Regions from separate parts of the Desulfitibacter alkalitolerans DSM 16504 genome, predicted to be linked through region 1. Evidence: riboswitches for the same ligand, from Rfam matches in the RefSeq annotation. Region 1 holds a riboswitch; each other region holds the start of a gene.
The links. Region 1 has a riboswitch for cobalamin ahead of cobT (nicotinate-nucleotide--dimethylbenzimidazole phosphoribosyltransferase). Riboswitches for the same ligand answer to the same signal wherever they lie in the genome.

Region 1 (4,660 bases):
AGAATGTAAGAAAAATTATTACTAAACTAAAGGTAAGATGAGGGGTATGCTTAATGCAATTCAAACCAATAAAACCCAGAAAAATTTATGAGCAAATTGTAGAACAGATTAAGGCAATGATTACTGAAGGAAACCTAAAACCAGGTGATAGATTGCCATCGGAAAGAGAGATGGCAGACAGACTTAAGGTTAGCCGTGCATCAGTGAGGGAGGCTTTAAGTGCCTTACATTTAATGGGTCTGGTTGAAATTAAATCTGGTGAAGGCACTTTTATTAAGCAGACAAGCATTGATTCAATTATTGAACCCCTTGCGTTAGTTTTGTTGATGGAAAGGGATACTGTCATTGAAATCTTAGAGGTACGTAAAGGATTAGAGGTAGAAGCGGCTGGTCTGGCGGCAATGAGACGTGATGAAGAGGACCTGGCAAAGATGAGGGAAGCCCTGGATGAAATGAAGCGAGATGTTGATCAATCAGAAATTGGTGAAAAGGCGGATTGGAAGTTCCATTATACAGTTGCCCAGGCTTCACAAAATGTTTTATTAACTAGGCTTATGAATACTGTATCAGATACCATTGAAAATACCATGCGCACCAGTCGCCAAAAGCTGTATTCAACAGAAAGAATGCCCCAAACACTTTTAGATGCTCATGAGGGTATTTATGAAGCTATAAAAAATGGTGACTCAATGGAAGCTCGTAAAAGAATGTTTGAACATCTTTTAATGGTAGAAAATAATATGATATCAGAGTAGGCTGCTTTAAATGGATGATTTGAAATATAATGAAATTATTTAAAACATTTTTCTATTGACACTTTGGATTTAGTAGTGTACACTTGTGACTTGTTGACATGAGAGCCATTAGCTCAGTCGGTAGAGCACCTGACTTTTAATCAGGGTGTCCCGCGTTCGAGTCGCGGATGGCTCACCATTTAATTTTAAAATGGCCCGTTGGTCAAGCGGTTAAGACACCGGCCTTTCACGCCGGTAACAGGGGTTCGAGTCCCCTACGGGTCACCATATATGCCTCGGTAGCTCAGTCGGTAGAGCAGAGGACTGAAAATCCTCGTGTCGGTGGTTCGATTCCGCCCCGAGGCACCATCAAACAAAAACAAGACAAGGTGACGTTTCTCTTGTCTTATTTTTTTACCTGCTTTAACTGCTGAGAAATAATATTACATTGGTAAATAAGGCTTTTTATAAAATCTGTATGGTTGTATAATAGGTAGTAAGGATATTAAATATGGGAGAGAACATTATGGATAAAATTAGAGCAGCCATTGAGTGTACAATAATTGAAGCCGTTCAGAAAAGTCCCTTTGGCTTCAGGGAACCCTTAATAGGATATGCCAATCCAAATGACCCTTTGTTCCTGGAACTAAAAAAATTACATCCTCATCACTTAATGCCCGAGGACCTATTAAAAAATGTCAAAACCATTGTAACTTTTTATGTTCCCTTTAATATAGAAATAGCACGATCCAATAGAGATGGAGTCAGGGTCTCAGAAAAATGGGCAAGTGCATATATTAATGCCAATTCTTTAATAAATGAAATATGCATATTATTAAGTGAGAGGCTTAATGCTTTAGGAATTGAAACTGCTTATCAAAAGGCTACACATAACTTTGACGAAAAAACTCTTACAGCTGCCTGGTCTCATAGGAGTATTGCCTACATCGCAGGTCTGGGTACATTTGGAGTTAATAAAATGCTAATAACTCCAGTTGGATGTGCAGGCAGATTTGGCAGTATTGCTATTAGCCACTTTATAGAACCAACAGTAAAGCCTGCTAAGGAATATTGTCTGTTTTATGAAGGAAAGGGCTGCTTGAAGTGTGTAAAAAACTGCCCAGTTGGGGCATTAACTGAAAATAGTATTAATAAACCTTTATGTTATGAAAGGCTCCTAAAAGTAGCTGATGAGCACAGTGCCATTGGTTTTGCAGATGTATGTGGAAAATGTATTGGGCCTTGTGCTAACTATAAATAAACTTTGGAGATTGCCCATAATCAAAGCTTTTTGAAAATAATAGAGAGATAATGAATGATGCCCAAAATAATGGTGTTCAAAATATATTGAAATTGATGGTCAACAATATTATAATGTCAATAAATGAATATTTAATGTATTAGGTGCCCAGATATGGGGTAAAAGGGAAACTGGTTAGATTCCAGTACGGTCCCGCCACTGTAATCGATGAGTCAGGTTATGTCACTGGAGGTTTCTCTGGGAAGGCTGGCCACAGGCGTTTGAATCGGGAGTCAGGAAACCTGCCTAAAGCATTAGGTCTTTAAGGATGATGGAAAAGTTCTTGAGCTGTTAAGCTTGGGAACTTTTTTTATACATTAAAAGGAGGAGGTAAACAAAGTGAAACTATTCAAAGAAACCCTTGAAAGCATTGTTAAAACTAATCCAGCCATGGGAGAAGAAACTCAGAAAAGGTTAGACAATCTAACTAAACCACCTGGGAGTTTGGGGGTGCTGGAGAAAATTGTCGTACAGCTAGCACAGATTCAGGAAAATCCCCTTCCAACACTAGGGGATAAGGTGGTAATGACAATGGCAGGTGATCATGGGGTGGTAGAAGAAGGTGTTAGTGCTTTTCCCCAGGAAGTGACACCCCAGATGGTACTTAATTTCTTGTATAATGGTGCGGCAATAAATGTCTTATCTAACCATGCTGGAGCCAGGGTAGTTGTTACAGATGTGGGAGTAGCCGGGGAGCCAATAGACCATCCGGACTTAAATAATTGCAGGGTCAGACCTGGTACAAGGAATATGGCAAAGGGGCCAGCCATGACAGAGGAAGAGGCAGTAGCTGCCATTGAAGTGGGTATTAAGCTGGTAAATGAAGAAATTGATAAAGGTGCAGCATTGATAGGAACTGGGGAAATGGGGATAGGAAATACTACTCCAAGCAGTGCCATTCTTGCATGCTTTAGTGGGAAAGATGTGGAGTTTATTACTGGTAGAGGTACTGGGGTTGATGACCATGGGCTGATAAAAAAACAGCAGGTAATTAAAAAAGCCCTGGAAGTTAACAATCCAGATCCAACAGATGCACTAGATGTTTTAAAAAAGGTTGGTGGATTGGAGATTGCCGCCTTAACAGGTGTGATTCTCGGAGCTTCAGCAAGAAGGGTGCCGGTTGTTATAGATGGTTTCATTTCAACAGCAGCGGCTTTAGTGGCTTATAACATGAAGAAGGAATGCAAAGAATATATGCTTGCTTCCCATTTATCTCAAGAACCGGGACACAAAATCATGTTAGATTTCATGGGCCTACAGCCTGTTTTGTACTTGGATTTAAGGTTAGGAGAGGGTACAGGAGCAGCTTTAGCTTTTCATCTAATAGAAGCAGCTGTTAAGATAATCCATGAAATGGCTACCTTTGAAGAAGCAGGGGTTAGTAACAAAGAATAAGGCTTATGAAAATGGCGACAAATCAGTTTGTTGCCATTTTTTTACGTAATCCCAGAAAAACTTCTCAAAGAAACAAGGTTATTAGAAAATAATGTAGAATTCTCAGATAATGTGTTTTTGTTTAATTAAGGCTGGGTGATAAATAAATGTCTTCTACACAAAAAAAGAAGGATGATACCGGAATTTTTATGTTAGAAAATAAGCACTTTGAAGCCCTTTTCAAAAATGCGACTGATGCCATTGTATACTTTGATAGAGAAAACAGAATAGTAGAAATCAATAGCAGATTTACAGAGCTTTTTGATTACCATATTGATGAAATCAGGGGCAAAAAAATTGAGGATGTGTTAGTAGGTGAATTAGAAAATGAGACATATCTTCATGAGTATGCAAGGGCAGTAGAAACTTCTAAAGAGATATTATCAGGCAAATCTAATTCTTTTGAAACTGTAAGATATGGAAAGGGAAATAAGCCAGTTAACGTTATTGTTAAAGGAATACCAATTATAATAAATGAAGAAGTGGTTGCAGGCTACGGTATTTATTCAGATATTACACCTCAAAAACAAGTTGAAAATGCTCTTAGAGAAAGTGAAGAAAAATATCGCTCCTTTTTTCAAAATGTATCAGTAGGAATTGGTGTTTCTGATATTAAGGGCTATACATTGACAGCAAATGAGACATTGTGCAATTTCTTGGGTTATACAGTTGAAGAAATGTCCAGGATGCATTTTTCTAAGTTTTCATATTATGAGGATTTGCAAAAGGATATACATTTGTACAACTCATTAATAACCGGTGAAATTGAGAACTACTGTATTGATAAAAGGTATGTTAGAAAAGATGGGCAGATTATCTGGGGTCGTTTAAACATTTCACTTGTAAAAGATGCTGAAGGTAATTTCAAGTATTTAAGTACTGCTATAGAAAATATAGATGAACGAAAGCGCGCAGAGGTAGCCCTTGAGGAATCGGAAAGAAAAATGGCTGATATTATCAATTCGCTGCCTGAGGCTACTTTTGTTATAAATAAATACGGAAAGGTTTTGTTATGGAATAAGGCTATTGAAGGACTTACTGGTATCAAGGCTGAAAGCATCATTGGCAAAGGCAATTATGAATACGCCCTGCCATTTTTTAACTCAAGAAGACCCATACTAATAGACATGGTATTAAATTATAACCAAGAACTGGCCAGAGGATATTCATACATGGAAAGAGTGAAGGATGG
Region 2 (4,660 bases), on a different contig from region 1:
GAATTTTAGGTATCTACTATACTGAGTTAAATCGCTCCCAAAGGGACATAGATATTGAAGGAGCTTCAAAGGAATACAGGGATATTCTGGAGACATTGCAAAAGCTCTTAACTACTACTGTTAGCATGCAGGAAAACCTGCTGTGCTATTTAACAAGCAAAAATGTGGACCTGTGTTTGTATTTAGAAAACTGTGGGCACCAAAGCACTGAGCTTGTAAAGGATCTTAGATGGCAAATAAATAAGTGGCACTTAACTGATGAGAACAAGAACAATTCCGTTTCGCTTATGGAGATATCCAACATTGGATATGAAATGGAGCAGATAAATCATCACCTTAAACGCATTACAGGTGCTTTGAAACAGCTTATTGAAGGGGAAACTGTCAATTCTGAAGAAGGATTTATAAAATGGCTGACAGCAAGGGTGTTTACTAGGAATAATAGAGATAGTTGAAATTAAGAGGGCTAATGTTAAGAGCTAACAAATAATTATGAGGAAATTTTGAAGTTTGTATGTATCTTAAAGGAATAGGTTTACTTTAAGAGAATAAATAAATAATGATAAACTTAATATGATACTTCTATTATTAAAAAGGGGGAGGGGTTAAAAGTGAATAAATGGAAATGTGGTAACTGTGGTTATAGGTTGGAAGCTAAAGAACCTCCGGAACAATGTCCTAGCTGTCAACAGAAGTGTACGTTTATAGATGACAATTGTTATACTCCAGATTGCGGCCTGGTTGAAAATAAGGAGGTATAGATATGTGGAAAGTATTCAAAGCTGAAGAGGTTGTTGATTTTGCAGTGCAAATTGAGAAAAACGGCCAAAAGTTTTATGAAGCCCTTGCAGATAAGCTAGACAACAGGGAGCTGAGTTTGATTTTTGCTGATTTGGCAAATCAAGAGAGTAAACATATAGTTGATTTTCAAAGGCTTCTTGGTGACTTAAAGGCTGCTCCTTTAAATGAAAGCTACCCAGGGGAGTATGAGGAATATGTAAAGGGCCTTGCTGAGAATCATGTGTTTATAAAGGGAATAGATGAGGCCATCAAACATATTAAAAGTCCGGTAGATGGTATAAACATGGCATTAAGCTTTGAAAAAGACTCAATAATGTTCTTTCAGGAGCTAAAAGAGCTGGTTTCCCCAGGGAATGCAGGTGTAATTAACAACCTTATTGCAGAAGAAAAGAAGCATATATTAAGGCTTATAGAGCTAAAAAAGATGTACAGCTGCGTTTGTTTCGGTTGATTTTTATTTGATTTTCTTTAAGAGTTTTTTTGTTTGTTTAAGCTGTTTGAGAAGAATAGGGTTATTGTTATTTTTGCTTTCGGTAGATTGCAGCAGCTTTTCATAGGCCTTACCTTGTTTTACAAACTGTTCTAGCTTATCTTTGGTTAAACTCACAATTTTCACCTGCCAAAATGTTCTATGTTATATATATTGCCGTTTTATAAAGAATTTAACCTCAATATTTAGAGAGAATGTAAAAGAAATTTTTTTTAAAAGAAGGATTATTAGAAGAAGTGTAGAACTTTATTTTATAGAGTAAAAATTTAAAAGTGATGTCTGGTACAAGATGTTTAAAAGGGAAACCGGTGAGAGTCCGGTGCGGTCCCGCCACTGTATTGGGGAGCTTTTTTACAATATGCCACTGGGATTTCTGGGAAGGCGTAAGGAAGCGAGGAACCTAAGTCAGGATACCTGCCAGGGAGCAAGTTAACGAAAGCCTACGGTTGATAGGAGTTTCTTTGAGCAGTCATTATTCTCCTCAGCTTATTGGTCGAGGAGTTTTTTATTTCCAAACCTAGTTAGATAGCTCTTCAAAGTTTGGCCGGTTCTGTACTATTTTACAGTAAACCGGCATTTTTTTTGTTGCAAAAAAGCTATACTACCTTTATACTTATCAGAAAAAAGAGGAGCATGGCTATGAAACACATACTTGCGCTTTTAGTTGTAGACAGACCTACTGTTTTATCCCACATTTCAGGGTTAGTGAGCCGCAGGGCATTTAACATTGTAAGTATAGCTGCTGGACCAACTGAGCAGGAAAAGGTCACAAGAATAACCCTTGTGGTTGAGTGCGATGAAACCGAAATACATCAGGTTATAAACCAAATGGAGAAGCTGGTAGATGTTATTAAGGTGAAAAACTTGACTGCTGAGCCTTCACTGGCTAGAGAGCTCGCACTAATTAAAGTTAATGCCCTGCCGGAAAAAAGAAGTGATATTGTTGATATAGTTAACATTTTTCGAGCTCACATAGTTGATGTAACCAGAGAAACCATGGTTGTAGAACTAACAGGTGAAAGTGACAAAATAGATGCCTTGTGTGAGGTTTTAAAAGACCATGGGATTATAGAAGTGGTTAGAACCGGCAATATTAGTGTAACCAGGGGACCAAGATCTGTTAAAGCCTACTAACAAAAAATCATCAACCAACATACTTCTACTGCTAAAAAATGCAATAAATACCACAATTAGATAATCATAAATAGCTGCCTTCTACGGGAAAATAAGTAAAAAGGAGGCATCTAGTAATGTTATTTAAATCCAAAAGCAGAATGCGAAAGTTTAACTGGTTGGCAATTTTAGCATATCCAATTGCGTTTATTAAAGGATTAATAGTAGGAAAACTACTGGGCAGATTAAAACTTGGCAGAAGGTAATTCAAGCAATCTAAGAAATGCTGCCTCCCTCATGGAGGATAGCATTTCTTTTTATTAATCTGGTGATTGCATAATTGGACCTAGATGTTAATTTTTTGTGAAGAAATCAATCCAAGGTAGGATTTTTCCAAAAAAAAGATAATATCTATAAGTAAAATAATTTAGCAAGGAATTGGAAACCCTATTGCTATAACTGTTAAGGCGTTGGTTTTTACAAAGCCGATAAATTATCACGAGGAAGGAGGTATTTTAAATGTGTGAAGGTTGCAATTGTCAGGAAGCACAACAAGAGAAAAGAACCAAATGTGAAAGCTGTGGCTATGAGGGAGAACCTTTTACAGTATGCCCAAGCTGCGGAACATAAGTTGAAGAAGGTTTGAGGAGAAACTATAAGTAAGGGTGGGTTTATAATGTGGAAGTGTTCAGTTTGTAATTTTATCTTCGAGGGTGAAGATGCACCTGAAAAATGCCCTAAGTGTGGTGCTCCAAAGGAAAAGTTTAGCAGGCTAGAGGAAGCTGCAGAACAAAAAATTGTTGGAGCCAGGGAAACTAATCATCTTTTAATGACCTCTATAGATTTATTAGATGAATTGGAAGCTATAGGTGAACGCGGGGTTGAGATTAATCTTGACCCTGGATGTTTAGGCTATTTCACAAAGCTAAAGGAACAGGCGAAATTATTAAAACAGAACTCTCTAGCAGAAATAGAGGTTCATGTTAAAAAGGATAAATGGGGCTAAAATTAAACCCGACAGTAAATGTCGGGTTTAACCATTAAAATTCCTTTATTGCCTCTGTTGGGCAAGACTCCACCGCTTCTTTCGCACATTCCTCTTCGTCAGCAGGCACCTCATTAACTTTTGAGATTGCCAGACTTCCATCGTCATTCCAGTCAAAAACTTCTGGACAGATATCAATGCATTCGCCACAAGCGATACAAAGATCATCGTCAACTTTTACGCGCATTTTAATCGTCACCTCCTAATTTAGCCTCTCTAGTGTTAACGTAAGTTGGTAAAATAATACCTGACTTTTAGCTGTTTTTTCTAATGGTTGGCCTGTACATATCAAGAACTCCAAGGGTAATATGGGCAAGGCCAAACCCTACTACCCCGGCACCCAAAGCTGTCCCGCCTAAAACAGTAGCTCCTACACCAGTAACAGCTGCACCTAATCCTGTAACTACCCAGCTAGTGGTTGTACTTTTACTTTTAGCCATTTCCTTACCTCCTAAAAATTTTAATATAAAGCAAATTATTGTTTTAAAGCAACCTTAAATTAAAAATTGTTTTATTATCTGTAGTTTGGCTTTCTACAATAAATTTAAGCTATTATATATCTGGTGTTTTAGTGTTATTTGAGGAAATAATTATCTAATTTATAAACTATAGGAGGAATATCCAATCTTATAGGTGAAATAATAACTGTTAATTTTTAAGTACTTGAGGTGCCGCATGAACAGAAAGAATTCAATCATATATAATGAATTAATAGCTGCCCTATCTCTTGCCTTAGATATGGACTGCAGCGGCAAGCTTTATCATGCCTGGAGAACCGGATTAATTTCTCTAGCAGTTGCTCAAAAATTAAATATTCCCAATAGTAATCATCTTTTTTATGGAGGGTTGCTTCATGATATTGGTGCTATAGGCCTTGATGATCATATTGTGCATCAAACACTAAAGCCAAATCCCAAATATAAAAATCTAATAATTTCCCACAGTAAAAATGGAGCAGAAATCGTTAAGCTTATACCTGGCCTTTCGGTGATTAGCAAGGCTATTTTTGATCACCACGAAAACTGGGATGGTTCAGGATATCCTAATAATAAAAAGGGTTCAGATATTTCTATAGGTGGGCAGATAATCTGTATAGCAGATGTTTTTGATATTATGGTTAGATTCTATCCAAGGGATGCCCGTGGGGATATAATAGGGAGAATGGCAAAGTATATAAATAAAATATATTCAGCTAACCTTTTCCTGGCTTT
Region 3 (4,660 bases), on a different contig from region 1:
TCCATGGTTTGCATGCAAAATCTGTCATTCTGCCGTTGCCTCATGGCTCGAAAATATAGGACTCTCAGGCACGATTCCGGACCAACGGCCAAAACGTGAACATCCGGAATACATAAGGCCAAATTAATATTTTCCAGACAGCTTTCTTTGTAAATGGCTTTCTTTAGGAAAGTAATGTCCTGATCAGTGATCGATGTTTTTTTTATGCTCATTTCTTTATCTCCATCTGCAGCATTATTCTTCCAAACTGTTCCAATTCAATGTCTTCCATTGCTCTTGGAATACTATAATTTAGGTTTTCTTTTATCCTTTTTGCTAAATTCATAAAAGTTTTACAAGCTTTAGACCCAGGGAATTTTTCTACAACTGTTTTCCCTTCCAGCTCTGAAAAAACAATCTCATTGCAAAAAGGGATATCATCCAAAACCTGTGTGTTTGACTTCTCAGCAAAATATCTTACTATCTCATCCTTTGAGTTTTCATTCCTCCGATTGTGAATAATCCCGCCAAAAAGATTCCTTTCCCCGGTTGAAAACCTTCGCACACCTTTCATGATATTATTGGCCGCATAGATGGACATGAACTCCGAAGATGAGACAATATACACCGCATCGACAAATTTTTCTCGCATAGGAACCGAAAAGCCGCCGCAGACCACGTCTCCTAAAACATCATAAACAATTACATCCCACGGCTTGTTAACAATCCCAAGGTGATTCAGTTCTTCAGCCATGGTGGTTATACCCATTCCCGCACATCCTATTCCAGCTTCCGGGCCCCCTGCTTCGATACATGCCACACCATTAAACCCAGAATGAATAATGTCCTTTTCTTCAATTTCTGTTCCCTTTTCCTGAATCACTTTCAGTACCGAAGGTATTTTACTTCCTGTCAAATTTCTTGTAGAATCTCCTTTCGGGTCACACCCTATATGGAGTACCTTCAATCCCAATTTGGAAAAAGCTGCCGATAAGTTAGCCGCTATTGTTGACTTACCTATTCCGCCTTTGCCATAAAACGCTATTTTTAGATTTTTGTTATTCAACATGCCTTTTGCCTTCCTTTTTTGTAAAAATAAAACCCCTCAACTCAAGCATCACTACTCTTCATGCCTTTCCGGTTTCCCAGTGGCATATTATGAAGAATTACACTTATACAGCGGCGGGACCGCGCAGGATTTTCACCCGACTTCCCTTTTCACCGGTAAACAATTTTATTTATCATTACCGGTACCTGTTTTTGATATTTAGTTTTCAAGGCCACCATATTTTATTGTATTAAATCTCTATAAAATAGCTAATGCGCATGTCTATGGTGGGTATCCGGTGTATGTTTGTGTGAATGTTCAATAGTTGCATGTTTATGTAAATGTGTATGTTCTAAATGCTCTCCATCTATATGTTTGTGCGTGTGATGTCCGTCATTATGGTTGTGGCGATGCTCATGCTCCATAGATTCATGTATATGGATATGTCCATGTTCTTCACCTAATATTAATATGGCACCTATAATCATTATTGGTAATGATATATAAAATAAAGTACTTGGAAATTCTCTAAATAGCAAGAAAGATAACAATGTTCCTACAAACGGAGCAGTTCCAAAAAAGGCACTTGTTCGCGAAGCTCCAAGATTACGCATGGCAAATATAAACAGTACAATGCTTAATCCGTAACTAAAGCATCCTAATAACATAGCTCCTAATATTGTTCCGATATTCGGGAAACTGGTATGCATTATCAAAGCTAATATTAACGAAAAAACACCTGCTCCAATCCCTTTTATTGTAACAGTAATCAAGGGGTCTTTTGCTGAAATATTCCGTGTGAAATTATTGTCTATACCCCAAAGGGTACATGCCAATACTACGCCTAACGCACCTATTGAAAGACCCCATTCACCGTTTAAATTCAATGATAATAGTATGCTTGCAGTTGTTATTGATGCAATCGCCAACCATATACGTCTCCCAATGGCTTCCTTAAAAGCAATAGCAGCAATTAAAGTAGTCGCAACACCCTCGAAATTTAAAAGGAGTGAAGCAGTAGACGCAGGAGTATTACGTAAGCTAAACATTAACACAATAGGAGCAATAACACCTCCTGCGATAATTGCACCAATTAGCCATTTAATATCGCCTTTATCTATTTTTGCTTCTATCTCTATAAAATTATGGTTCATATGCCTTACAATTTTAAACAATAATAGCCCCACGCCACTGCCGAGATATAAAAATGCAGCCATCGGAATTGGCTCAATATTGCCTAATAGCAATTTAGAAATTGGGGCACTCGCACCAAATAACACTGATGCAAGCATGGCTTGAAACATTGAGCATATATTCGATTTTCTCATAAAATCACATACCTTTTATGGTAATTTAATATAAGCATACTAAAAAGCCCCTTAACCATTTACGATTAAGAGGCTTTTATAAAAAGACAGTATACACTTTCAGTCAAACACCCCCTATCGCTCGTAGAGTTCTTTGGCGCATTATCACAGGCAGGTCTTCTGGCTCAAGCATCATTACCCCTCCTGCCTTCCCATTCAAACAGTGGCATTCCTGGAGGGATTCCTCTTTTACAGCGGCGGGACCGCGTAGGATTTCAACCTACTTCCCTTTTAAGACGAAAAAACAATTTACGTCACCTGTAATTTTAAATATTCAATTTAATATAACACTATCACACAAGTATATATTACGTCAATGAAATAATTCGTTATGGCATAGCTTTTACATCTACAGAAGGGAAGGACGTTTAAGAATGTAACAGTCTCCCTGGTTTTGTGATCGTCTGCTGATATACCTAATTTACCTCAAGGCAATAAAGGACATTATAACTTGTCTCCTTAGTTTTAGAATAACATCGTATTGACAATTTTGTGATTTGATTGAATATTTAACGCAAGTGTGTATGTTTAAACCTATTCCGCTTTTCTTCCGCAGGTATTGGACCTAATGTTATCATTTCATAATTTGCTGTACCTTTGCTCTGGCAGGGGATAATCCCTTTTTCCGCCATAGAAGTATAGCTTCTACCGCCAACAATTATGTGATCCAGAACTTTGATCTCAAGGGGATGAAAAATGTCAACCATTCTTTGTGTCAATGCCCTATCCTCCGGAGAAAAATTTTTGGACCCTCCGGGATGATTATGGGCTAAAATCATTGTATTGCAATCACAGGCAAGGGCATATTTTAATATTTCTCTTGGATACACCGCTGTTTGTCCGATACTCCCTTCCGACATGGTCTTTGTTTCGATGATGTTGTTGCCGCTGTCTAAAAATGCAACCATAAACCTTTCTTTATCCTTCATTCCTCCCAAAAGGGCTAAAAAATATTGGCCTGCTATGGTTGATGAATTGAGCATGACCTTCTCATTGCTTTCATAGATTTTCAGAATGTTGTAAGAGGCAATAAACTCATTGAGCAGCCCTATCTTTTCAAGCTGTCTATCATTTGGTTCCATAATGTGGGGATGCTCCAGGATGTTAAAAGGGTTATTTTCTTTTACATACTGCTGAACTTTTTTGTAGGGCAGTCCTGTTAAAGTTGTCAGCCCTTTTAAAAAATTCTCGGTATGCAATATATCCTGCTTCATGTTATGCCCGCCCCCTTTTTACATCAACTATTTCAATAATGGCTTTTATGCTTTTCAACTTCTCGGAAATCTCAGTAGGCAAGTCCACCGATTCAAGATGAAGAAAAAAGTTTTTAATCCCTATATTTTGAAAGCTCTTATGGATTTTTTCTTTTGCATCCGTGTCCAGGTCAATCAACTCAGCTAATAAACCCACGCATTTTATATATTCCATTTCCTTTAATTCTTCCAAGTTCATCTGTTTTTCCACCTTTCCACTTAATTTGGTCATTAAACTATTTTGTTTGTTTTCCCATGTTTTCCGTCAGGACCGCGATTTCCTGTGGGGATAGGCAACATCCGTCTAACTGCCGATAAGCTGCATGAATAGATGTCGGTATTCGTCCTTCATCAACTCATTTAGCATTTTTACCTGATCCGGATTGAAGCTGTACTCGGTAATCATGTCCGTATAGGATCTGGAGGTTATATTGATATGCAGGGTGGTTTCGGTGGTGGTGATGGTTTCGGTGGTTTCATTGCCATCCTCGTCAGTGGTAGTTACGGTTTCCTCATGTACAATAGTTTCTATCCAATAGTCGATTTTGTTCATATCCCAAAAGACGTCCCGCAGGATGCCCACCTTGGCATCGTCGAGGGTGGTAACCTCCATGCCGTTTTCCGGATCGACGGTTACTTTTACCGCATAGACCGCCAAGATTTCCCGCCACTGGCTTGCGGAGATGCTATTGCTACCGGACAGCTCCAGGGTGTCATGTGGATTTTCATTTTCTATCTGTTCTATTTTTGCCGCAAATTCATTGTTAAGCTGATTGACCACCTCCGACATAACCGGAGTGTTCCCGCCGGGGCTTTCATTGGAATAGAATATTCCGAATGCTGAGCCTAATAAAAGCCCCGCAAGACATATCACAAGAATAATCGTCACTGCTATCCAGCCGCCAGCGGCAATCAAGGCGGTCAGGCCCTTGGCTGCCGCGATGATCGCCTTTATAGCAGACAGCATTGCCTTAACTGCTGTCTTTGCAGAAACAGCCGCCGCTTTTGCCGCT

Region 2: another riboswitch for cobalamin. It lies ahead of ilvN (acetolactate synthase small subunit); the one in region 1 lies ahead of cobT (nicotinate-nucleotide--dimethylbenzimidazole phosphoribosyltransferase).
Region 3: another riboswitch for cobalamin. It lies ahead of K364_RS0115910 (DMT family transporter); the one in region 1 lies ahead of cobT (nicotinate-nucleotide--dimethylbenzimidazole phosphoribosyltransferase).

The regions. Positions count from the first base shown of each region.
Region 1 covers NZ_KK211103.1:30,504-35,163, reverse strand. The annotation lists gene K364_RS0116625 (FadR/GntR family transcriptional regulator) at 54-755, shown strand; tRNA gene K364_RS0116620 (tRNA-Lys) at 858-933, shown strand; tRNA gene K364_RS0116615 (tRNA-Glu) at 948-1,022, shown strand; tRNA gene K364_RS0116610 (tRNA-Phe) at 1,028-1,103, shown strand; gene K364_RS0116605 (hypothetical protein) at 1,261-1,995, shown strand; cobalamin riboswitch at 2,120-2,298, shown strand; gene cobT (nicotinate-nucleotide--dimethylbenzimidazole phosphoribosyltransferase) at 2,374-3,429, shown strand; gene K364_RS25820 (PAS domain S-box protein) at 3,576-4,660, shown strand, end outside.
Region 2 covers NZ_KK211102.1:122,520-127,179, reverse strand. The annotation lists gene K364_RS25765 (FUSC family protein) at 1-455, shown strand, start outside; gene K364_RS26970 (rubredoxin-like domain-containing protein) at 612-761, shown strand; gene K364_RS0114850 (ferritin-like domain-containing protein) at 764-1,252, shown strand; gene K364_RS26755 (hypothetical protein) at 1,256-1,408, opposite strand; cobalamin riboswitch at 1,555-1,727, shown strand; gene ilvN (acetolactate synthase small subunit) at 1,931-2,425, shown strand; gene K364_RS27635 (hypothetical protein) at 2,542-2,670, shown strand; gene K364_RS27630 (hypothetical protein) at 2,928-3,050, shown strand; gene K364_RS0114825 (rubredoxin-like domain-containing protein) at 3,081-3,410, shown strand; gene K364_RS0114820 (ferredoxin) at 3,445-3,636, opposite strand; gene K364_RS0114815 (hypothetical protein) at 3,704-3,889, opposite strand; gene K364_RS24325 (HD-GYP domain-containing protein) at 4,125-4,660, shown strand, end outside.
Region 3 covers NZ_KK211102.1:329,356-334,015, forward strand. The annotation lists gene K364_RS0115900 (nitrogenase component 1) at 1-212, opposite strand, end outside; gene K364_RS0115905 (nitrogenase iron protein NifH) at 209-1,048, opposite strand; cobalamin riboswitch at 1,062-1,252, opposite strand; gene K364_RS0115910 (DMT family transporter) at 1,297-2,355, opposite strand; cobalamin riboswitch at 2,488-2,671, opposite strand; gene K364_RS24490 (JAB domain-containing protein) at 2,904-3,608, opposite strand; gene K364_RS0115920 (hypothetical protein) at 3,610-3,846, opposite strand; gene K364_RS25815 (hypothetical protein) at 3,952-4,660, opposite strand, start outside.